2 regions of the Bacillus sp. P4_D3 genome follow, and region 1 is predicted to be linked to the other one. Evidence: riboswitches for the same ligand, from Rfam matches in the RefSeq annotation. Region 1 holds a riboswitch; the other holds the start of a gene.
The links. Region 1 has a riboswitch for cyclic di-AMP ahead of AC1DTM_RS08375 (hypothetical protein). Riboswitches for the same ligand answer to the same signal wherever they lie in the genome.
Positions count from the first base shown of each region.

Region 2: it holds a riboswitch for cyclic di-AMP, as region 1 does, so the genes downstream of both, AC1DTM_RS14655 (APC family permease) here and AC1DTM_RS08375 (hypothetical protein) in region 1, are expected to answer to the same signal.

Region 1 is NZ_JBFUIN010000038.1:11,958-21,792, forward strand. It holds gene thiD (bifunctional hydroxymethylpyrimidine kinase/phosphomethylpyrimidine kinase) at 1-510, shown strand, start outside; cyclic di-AMP (ydaO/yuaA leader) riboswitch at 600-747, shown strand; gene AC1DTM_RS08375 (hypothetical protein) at 841-1,227, shown strand; gene AC1DTM_RS08380 (hypothetical protein) at 1,244-1,474, shown strand; cyclic di-AMP (ydaO/yuaA leader) riboswitch at 1,736-1,881, shown strand; gene AC1DTM_RS08385 (SipW-dependent-type signal peptide-containing protein) at 1,977-2,081, shown strand; gene kdpF (K(+)-transporting ATPase subunit F) at 2,078-2,158, shown strand; gene kdpA (potassium-transporting ATPase subunit KdpA) at 2,178-3,845, shown strand; gene kdpB (potassium-transporting ATPase subunit KdpB) at 3,859-5,949, shown strand; gene kdpC (K(+)-transporting ATPase subunit C) at 5,966-6,547, shown strand; gene kdpDN (KdpD-like non-kinase potassium sensor) at 6,604-7,758, shown strand; gene AC1DTM_RS08415 (patatin-like phospholipase family protein) at 7,907-8,761, shown strand; gene AC1DTM_RS08420 (hypothetical protein) at 8,959-9,360, shown strand; gene AC1DTM_RS08425 (FtsX-like permease family protein) at 9,479-9,835, shown strand, end outside.
Region 2 is NZ_JBFUIN010000136.1:278-4,760, reverse strand. It holds gene AC1DTM_RS14655 (APC family permease) at 385-2,211, opposite strand; cyclic di-AMP (ydaO/yuaA leader) riboswitch at 2,354-2,500, opposite strand; gene AC1DTM_RS14650 (hypothetical protein) at 2,640-2,768, shown strand; gene panE (2-dehydropantoate 2-reductase) at 2,831-3,763, opposite strand; partial or broken gene AC1DTM_RS14640 (hypothetical protein) at 3,939-4,483, shown strand, end outside.

The DNA.
Region 1 (9,835 bases):
AATAATATTGTACTAGATCCTGTTATGATTGCAAAAGGCGGAGCATCATTATTACAACAAGAAGCAGTACAAGCATTAAAGGAATATTTATTACCAGTAGCAACTGTTGTAACACCGAATGTTCCGGAAGCAGAAGTGTTAACTGGGATGGAGATTCAAAATATAGAAGATAGTAAAGAAGCTGCGAAAGTATTGCACGAATTAGGTGCTAAATATGTGCTTATGAAGGGCGGACATGCAGAATATCAAGGTAATGAAGTAATTGATTTACTCTTTGATGGAGAAGAGTTTATTGAATTTAGAAGTGAACGAATTCCTTCGAAGCAAACGCACGGAAGCGGATGTACATTTGCGTCTGCAGTTACAGCAGGACTTGCTAAAGGGTATTCAATTGAAGAGGCAGTTCAAGAGGCAAAACGATTTATTAGTATAGCGATTGAAGAGCCGTTGAATATTGGAAGTGGTCATGGGCCGACGAATCATTTTGCGTACAAATTGAATAAAGCATAAGCATAAAGAATGGAAAAGCCAGTTTTACAACTGGCTTTTTTCTGTTTACTTTTTCCAAACACAGGAGTAATATATCAGCCAGAATACATTTTTGTAATATGCTGAGTCCAAATTTATGGAGCGGAGGAACCAATTTGTGCGTTGTCACTAGGGGTGAATCTTTCAATTTTGAAAGTAGGGCTACTCTCAAAGTCCGAATCCGACAGCTAACTTCGTAAGCGTCTTGAGAGAGGGCGGTGCCATGATGGATATATCACTTCGTCGGTCTGATTAGTATAGGAGAATATCAATCTATGTTTGAGTTCTTTTATGCTAAGGAGGATGAGGTACATGGAATTAATGCTTATTTGTGTTGGAGAAGAAAATAAGATAAAGAGTTTAAGAGAGCTAGTAGCATTTCAGCATGAGTTAATTATTTTTACAGCAAATGAAGAGATAGCAGCTGAAGTTAGGAATTGTGGATTTGATTCGACTTATAGCTGTAATAAGGAGCAGGATTTTACTAGTATTTGCGAGCGGATTAAGAAAGTAATTTTATTAGGAGATGAGCTTCCGATAGTTAGCTTTTTCACAGAACGCATTCGTTTCTCTTTTCAAGCGCCTATTACTGTTGTTACAAAGAATAAACGCTATCCAGCCAGGCTCTATGAAACAATTGGAGCTAAATTTGTAGTGTTTACGAACTGTGATAATATTTCTTTTTTATTTTTTGAATAGAGCGGGGGAAACGAAGATGAAGGTATTGTTACTAGGAGATATAGCGAATCGTTGGGTGGCATCGGTAGAGCGAGTTCAAGAATTGGTGGCGCTCGATCCTATTTTTCCAAGGCCATATATAATATTGCCATCGAAAGATGCCTTATATTTAAAAACAGATATTATCGAATATGAGCAGCTACATGCAGAACTGTCGCAAGTTTATATTCGGGGAAGAAATTTACGTGCATTTTTACGAGGAGAATAAAGGTTGAATGAAAAAAGAGCGAATACTGAGTGCAACAAGCTATGCACTTCATGTAATTCGCTCTTTTTATTTCATATTTAAAGGATTATTTTTATGAAAAAGAAAGAAAAGACAAGAAAACAGATGAAAGAATATTAATAACACGTAATGTAAACGCTTAAACGACGGAATATTTTCTTTTTTTTAGTAATTTGCCTCTTTACAAGTTAAATATAGAGGAGTATATTTACTCTCATAAATCATTTATGAAATTTCCAAAAAAACCTAAAATCGCTGAGTTCCAGAAATGGAGCGGGGGAACCAATTTTGTGCATCGTCACTTGGGGTGAATCTTTCAATTTTGAAAGTAGGGCTACTCTTTAGGCCCGAATCCGACAGCTAACCTCGTAAGCGTTTAGAGAGGAGGTTTACTTTGTGTTGTTCGTTTCGAACACTAAGTGGAGCTTAGTGTTCTTTTTTTGATAACTATATGGTAAATTTTAACAAAAAGCGAGGGGTAGTTATGTTAGATGTTGTAATGATCGGGATTTTTGTTGGGTTAGTCGCATCGATGGCAAGTCTTGCAAGTTGGTCAGATAAAGTTGTGAAAGAAGGGAAGCAATCATGATGATTGCCTTATCGGTTATTGTTGCAGCGATTACGGTGTACTTAGTGTACGCATTATTAAATCCAGAAAAGTTTTAATTAGGGGGAATCATTCATTATGATTTGGGTTGCAGTCGTTATTACAATGCTCTTGTTTATTTTAGTAGCAAAGCCAACGGGGATTTATTTAGAGAAAGCCTTTCAAGGTAGCAAAACGCTAGATAAAGTATTCGGGCCTTTTGAAAAACTTATTTTTAAAATTACGGGTGTAAAAGCATACAATCAAACGTGGAAACAGTACGCATTATCATTAGTTTTACTCAATGGATTCATGATTGTTGTCGTATATTTCATTTTCAGATTACAAGGTGTGCTGCCGCTAAATCCAGCACATATTGAAGGAATGGAGCCTACGCTGGCTTTTAATACAGCGATTAGTTTTATGGCTGATACAAACTTACAGCATTATAGCGGTGAAAATGGTTTATCTTATTTATCACAATTAATCGGGATTACATTTTTAATGTTTGCGGCACCAGCAACGACGTTAGCACTTGTTATGGCTTTTATTAGAGGACTCGCTGGAAAAGAACTCGGTAACTTTTTCGTTGATTTTACGAGAGCATTAACGAGAGTTTTTCTTCCTATCGCATTTATTGCAGCGCTAGTCTTTGTCGCACTTGGTGTACCACAAACGTTAGACGGGGCAGTTACAGCACAAACAATTGATGGTGCGAAGCAAAGTATTTTGCGTGGTCCAGTTGCATCATTCGTTTCCATTAAGGAACTTGGAAATAACGGCGGTGGATTTTTCGGGGCAAATTCTACACATCCTTTCGAAAATCCAGGACAAATGAGTAATATTTTACAAATGATGCTTATGATGTTATTGCCAACAGCACTACCATTTACGTACGGACGAATGGTAGGAAATAAAAAACAAGGACGTATCCTTTTCGTTTCACTATTTATGGTGTTTTTACTAGGGTTTATAACGATTACTACAGCGGAATTAAATGGGAATCCAGCGTTAAATGGAATGGGTATTGAACATGTACAAGGAAGTACAGAAGGAAAAGAAGTACGATTTGGAACAGTATTTTCTTCACTATACGCAACAGTAACGACAGCTGCTGAAACAGGAGCAGTTAATACGATGCATGATACATTAACACCAATTGGTGGTTTAGTACCACTCGTAAATATGATGTTAAATACAGTATACGGTGGTGTTGGAGCAGGCTTTGTTAACATTATTATGTATGCAATTATTGCAGTCTTTATATCTGGGTTAATGGTTGGACGGACACCAGAGTTTTTAGGTAAGAAAATTGAAGGTAAGGAAATGAAATTAATTGCGGTAACGATATTATTTCATCCATTACTTATTTTAGGGTTTTCAGCATTAGCTCTTTCAACAAATTTAGGGACGGATGCAATTTCTCATTCAGGTTTCCACGGTTTAACGCAAGTTGTATATGAGTATACATCGTCAGCTGCGAATAATGGATCAGGATTTGAAGGATTAGCAGATAATACACCGTTTTGGAATATTACAACTGGTTTAGTTATGTTTTTAGGGCGCTATTTCAGCTTAATTACAATGTTAGCTGTGGCAGCTTCATTGAAAGAGAAGACGGTAGTGCCAGAAACAGTCGGAACGTTCCGTACAGATAATGGTTTATTTGGAGGGATCTTTATCGGAACGATTGTAATTGTTGGTGCGTTAACATTCTTCCCGATGTTAGTACTCGGCCCAATTGCAGAATTTCTTACATTGAAGTAATGGAGGGTAAATGATGAGACCGGTAGTGGTAAAAGAAAAACAAATAAATCAGTCACAAATACATGCTGTGGAAGATGAGGTTAGACAAGCGAAAACGTTGGATCGTGATATCGTGACGCATGCGATGAAACAATCCTTTGCGAAATTGAATCCGAAAGTAATGATAAAGAATCCGATTATGTTCATTGTGGAAATTGGCTTTATAATTACGTTCATTTTATCCTTTCTTCCAAGTAGTTCTAATAGTGTACCAGGATGGTTTAATATAACAGTTTCTCTCATTCTATTATTTACAGTTTTATTTGCTAACTTTGCAGAAGCGTTAGCTGAAGGTCGTGGTAAAGCACAAGCAGATTCTTTAAAACAATCGAAGAAAGATGTGTTTGCAAATGTTGTAAAAGAAAATGGAGATATTGTTCAAGTTTCAGCAACTGATCTGAGAAAAGGTGACGTTGTTATTGTAAAACAAGGAGAAATGATTCCGAATGATGGTGAAGTAATTAAAGGATTAGCGTCTGTAGATGAATCTGCAATTACAGGGGAATCAGCTCCTGTAATAAAAGAGGCGGGCGGTGATTTTTGTTCCGTAACAGGCGGAACGATGGTCGTAAGTGATGAGATTACAATTATAATTACGAGCAATCCTGGTGAATCATTTATTGATAAAATGATTTCATTAGTAGAAGGCGCTGCTCGTCAAAAAACGCCGAATGAGATTGCTTTAAATACAGTATTAACGAGTTTAACTCTTATTTTCTTAATCGTTGTTGTGACGTTGCCGATTTTCACAAATTATTTAGGGTTTCAAATTGAAACAGCTGTACTTGTAGCGTTGTTAGTTTGTTTAATTCCAACGACAATTGGTGGGTTATTATCAGCGATTGGTATTGCTGGGATGGACCGTGTGACAAAATTTAATGTGCTAGCAATGTCAGGGAAAGCAGTAGAAGCTGCGGGTGATATTAATACAATTATTTTAGATAAAACAGGTACGATTACTTTCGGGAACCGGATGGCACATACACTGCTACCTGTAGGAAATGAAACGATTGAGCAAGTAGGAAAATGGGCTGCAATTAGCTCAGTTTTAGACGAAACGCCAGAAGGTCGATCAGTTATAGAATATGTACAAACGAAATCTATATCATATAATAGAGAACTTGCAGAACAAGGTGAATTTGTTCCGTTTAAAGCAGAAACGAGAATGAGTGGTGTTGATTTACAGGACGGAACGAAAGTGAGAAAAGGTGCTGTCGGTGCCGTTATTGAATGGGTTCAATCGCAAGGTGGAACAATTCCGAAAGATGTGAATCAAAAAGCAGATTTAATTTCAAAAGAGGGCGGGACACCGCTTGTAGTTGCAGTAGATGATCGTATTTACGGTTTGATTTATTTAAAGGATACAGTAAAACCTGGTATGCGTGAACGTTTTGAACAATTGCGCCAAATGGGAATTAAAACGGTTATGTGTACAGGTGATAATCCATTAACAGCAGCAACAATTGCGAAAGAAGCAGGGGTAGATGAATTCATTGCTGAGTGTAAACCAGAAGATAAAATTGCGGTTATTAAAGCAGAGCAAGATAAAGGGAAACTTGTAGCAATGACAGGTGATGGTACAAATGATGCCCCGGCGTTAGCGCAAGCTGATGTTGGATTGGCGATGAATAGTGGTACCACAGCTGCGAAAGAAGCGGCCAATATGATCGATTTAGATTCGAATCCAACTAAAATTATTGAGGTTGTAGGAATCGGTAAGCAATTGTTAATGACACGTGGTGCGTTAACGACGTTTAGTATTGCGAATGATATTGCGAAATACTTCGCAATCATTCCAGCGATGTTTACACTTGCGATTCCGCAAATGGAAGCATTAAACATTATGAAATTAACATCACCGCTTTCAGCAATCTTATCAGCATTAATATTTAATGCGGTTATTATTCCGTTACTCATTCCGCTAGCGATGAAAGGTATTGCATATAAGCCGATGAGTTCGAATGCGCTGCTTAGCCGAAACTTACTCATTTACGGGCTTGGCGGGGTTATCGTTCCGTTCATTGGAATTAAAGTAATTGATATGATCGTCGGCTTGTTCATATAAGGAAGAGGGGAAAAAGATGGCGAAGAAACAAAGTATACTATCACCAATTATTCGTATTACTTTTACATTTTTAGTTTTGTGTGGCCTCGTATACCCGCTTATTGTAACTGGTATTGCGCAAGCGGTAATGAAGGATAATGCGGATGGAAGTCTTATATATAATGATAAGGATGAAATAGTTGGTTCAAAATTAATCGGTCAAAATTTCACAGATCCACGTTATTTTCATGGACGCGTCTCTAGTATAGAATATAAAGCAGAGGCATCCGGTTCAAATAACTATGCACCGTCTAATCCAGATTTAGAGAAACGAGTAGAGAAAAGTATTGAAGACTGGAAGAAACAAAATCCAACCGTTCCAGTTACAGAAGTACCGATAGATTTAGTGACGAATTCAGGTTCAGGGCTTGATCCTGACATTAGTCCAAAGGCGGCTTCTGTACAGGTAGATCGTATATCGAAATTAACGAATATTCCGAAAGAAAAGCTAGATCAATTGATTAAGGATCAAACGGAAGGCGCTGCGCTCGGCTTGTTTGGAGAAGATCGCGTGAATGTCTTAAAGTTAAATTTAGAATTACAGAAACTAATGAAATAGAAATAACGCTACCTCAATCTAAAGGATTGAGGTAGCGTTGTTTCAAAAGAAAGGGTGTGAGTATTTTGTATGCGGATGATTATAAACCGACGTTTCAAAGGCGGACGCCAGAAGAGTATCTAGAATATATTCGTCAGCAAAATCGCGGGAAGTTAAAGCTATACGTAGGGGCTGCACCAGGGGTAGGGAAAAGTTATAAGATGCTCTATGATGCTAGAGAAATGAAAAAAGATGGTATTGATATTGTAATTGGTTTAATTGAAACACATGGGAGGGAAGAGACAGCAGAAGCGATTGCTGATTTAGAAAAAGTCCCTTTAAAAGAAATACAGTATAAAGGAAAGTTATTTTGTGAGCTTGATGTGGAAGGAATTATAAAGCGTGCACCGCAAGTAGTTGTAGTGGATGAACTCGCGCATAGTAATATTCCTGGATCTAAAAATAAGAAACGTTATATGGATGTACAAGAATTATTAGAAGCAGGCATATCCGTATTATCAGCATTTAATATTCAACATTTAGAAAGTGTTCATGACATTGTAGCTCAAATTACGAATATAAAAGTAAGAGAGCGTATTCCAGACTTTATTTTGCAAAAAGCAAATGAAATTCAACTCGTTGATGCAACACCGGAAGTATTAAGGAAGAGATTAATAGATGGAAAGATATATAAGGAAGAAAAAATTCAACAAAGCTTACAAAATTTCTTTACACTTAATAATTTAGGGGCACTAAGGGAATTATCACTTCGAGAAGTTGCAGATGATATGGATGAGAAAATTAGCCAAACAGTTATAGAACCGATTGGCGTGAAGGAAAAAATTCTCGTTTGTGTGCAATATAGTTCGACAGCGGAGAAATTAATACGGCGAGGTTGGCGCATGGCTGATCGGTTAAACGCTGAATTGTATGTCTTAAATGTAGAAAGGGAAAATATAGATTCCCTTTCAGCAGGGAAAAAGCAAACAATTGAAGAGTGGAAATCGCTAACGAATCAATTTGAGGCGAGCTTTGTATTAGAAGAAGCGAAAGGAAGAAAGCCAGCTGACGTTATTATTGAAGTTGCGAAAAGACTACAGGTGACACAAGTTTTACTTGGGCAATCGGCGAGAACACGGTGGGAAGAAATACGAAAAGGTTCTATTGTAAATGAAATTATGAGACAAACGAAGTATATTGATATTCATATCGTTGCTGATCAAAGAGCTTAAAATAGAGACTGGATTGTTCAGGAGTCTCTATTTTTCTTTTTTCAAGCCTTTTGAATATAATTTCTGAAAGAACTCATATATAATAGAAAAAGATACTTAACATAGTGAATAATTAAAGAGTCAATGTATATAAAGAGGAGAGAATAACATGCTTGAAAATACGGGGTTAGTATTAGAAGGAGGCGGTATGCGTGGTGTATATACTGGTGGGATACTAGAATACTTTATGGAACAAGATTTATATTTTCCATATGTAGTCGGTGTATCAGCTGGTGCTTGTCATGCAGCGTCGTATCTTTCCAGACAAAGAAATAGAAACAAAACGGTCAATATTGATTATGTATCACATCCGAAGTATTTATCGTATAAAAACTTATGGAGAAAACGTCAGTTATTTGATATGGAATTCATTTTTCATGAAATTCCAGAAAAGCATGTGCCGTTTGATTTTGAAACATACTTTAATAGTCCCGAACGCTTTCTTGTAGGAACAACGGATTGTGAAACAGGACAGTCTGTTTATTTTGAAAAAGAGGGAACGAATGATGATGCGCTAAATTTATTACAAGCGTCTAGTTCATTACCTTTCATCGCACCAGTAGTAAATTACCGTGGTAAGCAATTGTTAGATGGCGGGATTTCTGATCCGATTCCAGTTCGTAAAGCACAGGAGGATGGATTTAAAAAATCAGTCGTTATTTTGACGAGAAACCATGGTTACGCAAAGAAAAAATCGAAATTTGGCTGGGTTGCAACGAAAGCTTATAAAAAATACCCGAACCTTGTTAACACGATGCTAGCTCGTTATGAAGTGTATAATGAAACACTTCACTACATTGAAAAAGAAGAACAAGCTGGTAATTTATTTGTTATTCGCCCGGAAGTGCCGCTTCAAGTAGATCGTATGGAAAAGGATACGGCTAAATTACAAAATCTATATGAGCAAGGCTATGAAGATGCGAAGAGACAGTTTGCAGATTTACAGGCGTTTTTGCAAAAATAATAATTAGGCTGTGGAGAAGGAGTTCTCTGCAGCCTTTTTTGTATTGCTACTTATACGTTACTTTTTAAAAATGTATTAATGTTTAAGCGTTTAAAGAGTTTGTAAAACATATGGGTTTATTATTGAGAAAAATTGGCTTGAAGGGTATTATGACGATGTAGCGCTACTAAACTATTTAATTTATGAGGTGATTGTTAATGAAAGGAAAGGTTTTTTCAATTACAACTTTAGTAGTATTAGCAACATCAATCTCAACAAGTGCATTCTATCCAACTTTAAGTGGTCACAAAAGCGGTAATCTACTATCTTACAGAGCTCAAACGACTACGAATCAAAATGCATCTCGCTGTTCAGTAGCAATTTCTTTTATTAATTCAAATGGAAATAATTCATATATTGAAAGCGCTTCGGATAAATTAGGATCCCATGAATCTGGAAGAGCATTAAATGCTACTGTGAGTAATGGTGCATATAACGCCTTTGGTGCAAAAGGACTATACTCTGAGCATTATGCTAATGAGGATAATGACTATCAAGAAGAGATTCGCAAAGGTAATTTTGATAGTAATGGAAACTTACGATTACAAAGGTACTTTTAATAGTAATAGGAACTTACGATTACAGTAATAAAAAATATTAAATAGTTGTCTTTATAAATATTTGGATAAGGAGAAGGGGATGTTCATCGTCTCCTTCTTATCTAAAAGGAGCAGAGACATGTATTTAGCTTTTAAAAATATAAAAAGCAACAAACTATTTTCAGTAATTCTTCTTATGGCATTTTTTATTTCTTTTCTTTCTATATCAGTTGCCGCGCTTTTAACAGAGTCTAAACGAAATTTTATATCTGCTTTTCAAATCGGTTTCCCAGAAAAAAATCAAATTTTAACTGTTCCGATAGCGAATGCAACTGAATTGGAAGCGATAATTCCTTTCATACAAGATACTTTTGTGAAAAGTGATATTTACGTAGAGCATTTAAAAGCATTAAATAGTTCAGGGGCAACAAAGATCATAGCTGTGAACTTAAAAGATGAGTATTATTGGACGCCATATATTTCTGAAGGGCAATAT
Region 2 (4,483 bases), on a different contig from region 1:
GTTTCATCGCAATTTCCATATTCACACAGTGAATATATTACATGAAAATATTATTCATTTTAAGATAAATAACGCACGTAAATATGAAATTCCGTTTTGTTTTTATTAAAGTTTTGTACTGTAAGGTCATTTAAACACAGCTATTCATCTATCGTAAAGAAGTATTTTAATTCCCTTTATTTTCAAGACCTCATGTCCTTATTCCAAAATAAAATCCACTTAACTTCCTCCATTAAAATATCCATATATCACAACAAAAAACACTGTTTACTCATAAGTGATTACATTATATCAATATAACTTTAAGGCCTATATGCAATTATGCATAGCATATACACAAAAAGGATAGCTTCACTTTCGTGAAGCTATCCTTAAAAAATCTTATTACTTTTTCAAATGATATGGAACTGTCGTAATAACAACATTTCTTTTATAGAGTAAATACGCACGAATGAGTAAACTAGACTGATTATGAAGAATGTTATGCCAACCTTTTTTCGGAATAAACTGTGGTATAACGACCGTAACTCGGTAATTTGATTCACTCGCTTTATATTGCACTGTGTCAATAAATTTTGTAAGCGGCTGAATAATGCTTCTATAATGAGAATGTAATGTAACAAGCCTTACTTCAGGTTGCCACTTCTCCCATTTCTCTTCAAATTTCTTTTCCTCTTCTCTGTCAAAAGCAACATATACAGCGATAACTTGATCTGCAGAAAGAGCCTTAGCATAGTTCAATGAATTTTCTACTACATGAGTCATACCAGCTACAGGAACGACAATTACATTCCCTTCAATCGGAACAAGTGGTTCACAAGTTTTTAAACTTAATTGATCGCCCACTGCATCATAATGCTTCTTAATTCGATGGAACAAGAAGATAATAAAAGGTAAGAAAATAAGGATTGACCAAACTTGTGCGAACTTAGTTAAAAAGAACATGCTCATAACGATAAAACTAATGACTGCACCAATTAAATTAACCGTTAATCTTAAAGCCCATCCTTCAGGCTTTTCACGAAGCCATTTTAGTACCATTCCAGTTTGAGAAAGTGTAAACGGAATAAATACCCCTACTGCATATAGCGGAATCAAGTGTTCTGTTTTCCCCTGAAAAGCTACAATTAAAATAATCGAAGAAATCCCAAGTATAATAATACCGTTTGAATAACCTAGGCGGTCTCCTCTAATCGTAAACATTCTCGGTATGAACTTATCTTTTGCAAGATTAACCGCTAATAGTGGAAATGCAGAATAACCTGTGTTAGCCGCAAGAATTAATATTAAAGCTGTTGTACCTTGTATGAAATAGTACATGAAATTACGTCCAAAAGTTTGTTCAGCAATTTGTGAAACGACTGTTACTTCCTTACTTGGATTAATTCCGTAATAATAAGCTAAAAAGACAATTCCAGAAAATAAAACTGCAAGTAATGCACCCATTGCAAGCAATGTTTTCGCTGCATTGTTAGGTGCAGGATCTTTAAAGTTTGGAATTGCGTTAGATATCGCCTCAACACCCGTTAAAGCAGAGCTTCCTGAAGCAAATGCTCGTAACAGTAAGAACAAACTAATTCCCGCAACTGGTGTTCCAATTGGCGAATGCAGCGTGGGTGAAACGTGACCAGTCAAAATATTATATATTCCTACACCAATTAATATAAATAATGCTACAACGAATAAATAAACCGGATATGCTAAAACGGAAGCTGATTCCGTTACGCCTCTTAAATTTAAGATGGTAATCAATATGACAAATATAATCGCAATGATTACATTATGTGCATGTAAACTAGGAAAAGCTGATGTGAGTGCATCTGTACCTGCGGACACACTTACTGCAACAGTTAAAATGTAATCGACTAATAAAGATCCTCCAGCTATTAATCCCGGATTCATCCCTAAATTTTCTTTTGATACAACATATGCTCCGCCGCCATGAGGGTAAGCAAAAATAATTTGTCGATAAGATAAAATAAGAGCTGTCAATAATACTAATACCCCAACAGCTATCGGAATGGAATACCAATAAGCTATTGCTCCAAGACCTGCTAGTGCAATTAATATTTGCTCTGGTCCGTATGCGACCGATGACAATGCGTCAGAAGATAAAATGGCTAGCGCCTTCGTTTTATTAAGTTTTTGCTCTCCTAACTCAGTTGATTTTAACGGTCTTCCAATTAAAAATCTTTTAATAGATGAAACCAATGCTGTCCACTCTCCAATAATTTTGTACGAACGATTCTGCTAGTTACAGCGATAAACTATTTCTTCAGAAAACAAAAATGTCTACAAGCCATAACGAAATAGACTTGTAGACATTATTTTTTTTGTCGCACAAGCTCCACCTTCCTTCTCAATATAACGCTTACGAGGTTAGCTGTCGGATTCGGGCCTATGAGTAGCCCTACCTTTTTCAAGGATTCACCCCATTGGATTATGTACTAATCCATAAGAACGGGTCCCCCGCACCATGCGGCTTCAGCGATTTAGAAAATTGAAACTGTGGATTATAATACTCCTTTATTTTCAAAAAGTAAACAAAAATTTTAAAAAAGAAAAAAATTAAAACGATTGCGCATAATCCACCGAAAAATATACATAATGAATACTAAAAATCCACAAAGGAGACCCGTATGTCTAAAGAAAAGAAGCCACTTTTTTCCGATTCCTATTTAGATGCAGTAGCAAATGAAATTAATCAGCTATATGGTAAACGTGAAAGAGAACGAAATACGACAGATAAACCGAAAAGAAACGAATAAATTGTCAAAAAGAAACAAAAAAAGGATAGCAACATTTATATTTTGCTATCCTTTACTCTTTTTCATACCATTTCTTTAGTAAAAATCATTTTTTCATACACCTTTAAATTTTGATACACAACACTTAATAAAGGCACATCTATAGACATTTCCTCTGCTAATTTCAATAAGTATCCTTGTAAATGCTTCCCTTCAATGAGCGAACCTTTTTCCATATCCCGTTGCATCGATGACTTCATATCATACGAAATTTTATCAATCGTTTTCATATGTTCCTGGGCTATATTCTCCTTAACTGGAGCCCCCATAGATTTCATGATTTGCACTGATTCTTCAAATAAGTTCCTAATAAATTCTCGGCCTCCATCACTCTCACGAATCGGTCCTATCGGCGCACGCATTAATGTTGTCACACCTGACATTACGGTGATAAATAAATATTTATGCCACATATCTTGCACAATATTTTCACTTAAAACAAAACTAGCTTTTGTATCTGCAAATGTTTTAGAAATAAGCTTTATTCTCTCTGAATCTTGAGACTTAATTTCCCCAAATACAAGTCTGTTGGCAGCACTCGTTTGTACAATTTCTCCCTGATCGTTTAATGTCGTCTCGATAAAGCATAGACCGCCAATTACTTTCTCTTCACCTAATTCCTTTTGTAATAGTGATAAATGAGCGATACCATTTAACAATGGGATTATTACAGTATTTTTACCTACAAACGGCTTTAAATCTATGGTCGCCTCGTGTAAATGATACGCTTTTGTTGAAAATAAAATCACATCAAATGGAGTCGTTCTATCTTCTTTCGTTACCAATTTCGGTTGAAATGAAAAATCTCCATTAACACTACGAATAACAAGGCCTTTTTCTTCTAATTGCTGTTTTCTTTTGCTGCGAACGAGAAATGTAACATCTTCTCCCTTTTCTACTAATCGGCCACCGAAAAATCCGCCAACGCCCCCAGCTCCTAATACTAAAATACGCATACAACATCCCCCTTTTTCTAACACAATTATACTAATTTTAGTATACATAACATTATACATGTCCTTTGTTAAATAAGCTGAATTTTCATTCTTAATCTAATGAACAAGAGAGGTTATTTTCAAGAAAAATTGGGCATGTTGTTTCTATAGCTTATACGGAAAGGAAACAATGTAAATGGAGGCAATACAAACAATCGAGGAAAAAGATGTAACAACAGCTATATTTCAATTTATATTCCCGTTTTCGTTTAAAACTGGATATGAACAAAATATGTTCCCTTTCTTACAAAAAAATGATTTTCGACCTTTTCGACTCGATCATCTTGAAGATGAAAATACATATTACGGGAAATTTCAAGTTTCACATCAAAATATGGAAGCATACTATCTTTCCTTTACAAATAAAATTCTCTTTCCTCATTCAGAACATCAAAAAGGATTACAGCGCTATTCTAAAGACCTTAATTTAAATGGACATTTAACAACTAACCTTATTTCCGTTCCATTCAAGATACATTCTATTGATGTAACACTTTGTCCTTATGAGCTTGGGTTCTTAACAATTCGGACAGAAATAAAAACCGCTCCTAACATGACATTATCAGAAGCGATTGAATTCGCGGCTCGCTTCCGTGTACTTGAAACTAAAAGTGATACGACTGAGACTATTTGTATTGAATGTGATGGAAAAAAATATTCACAAGTAGAAAAACTTATATT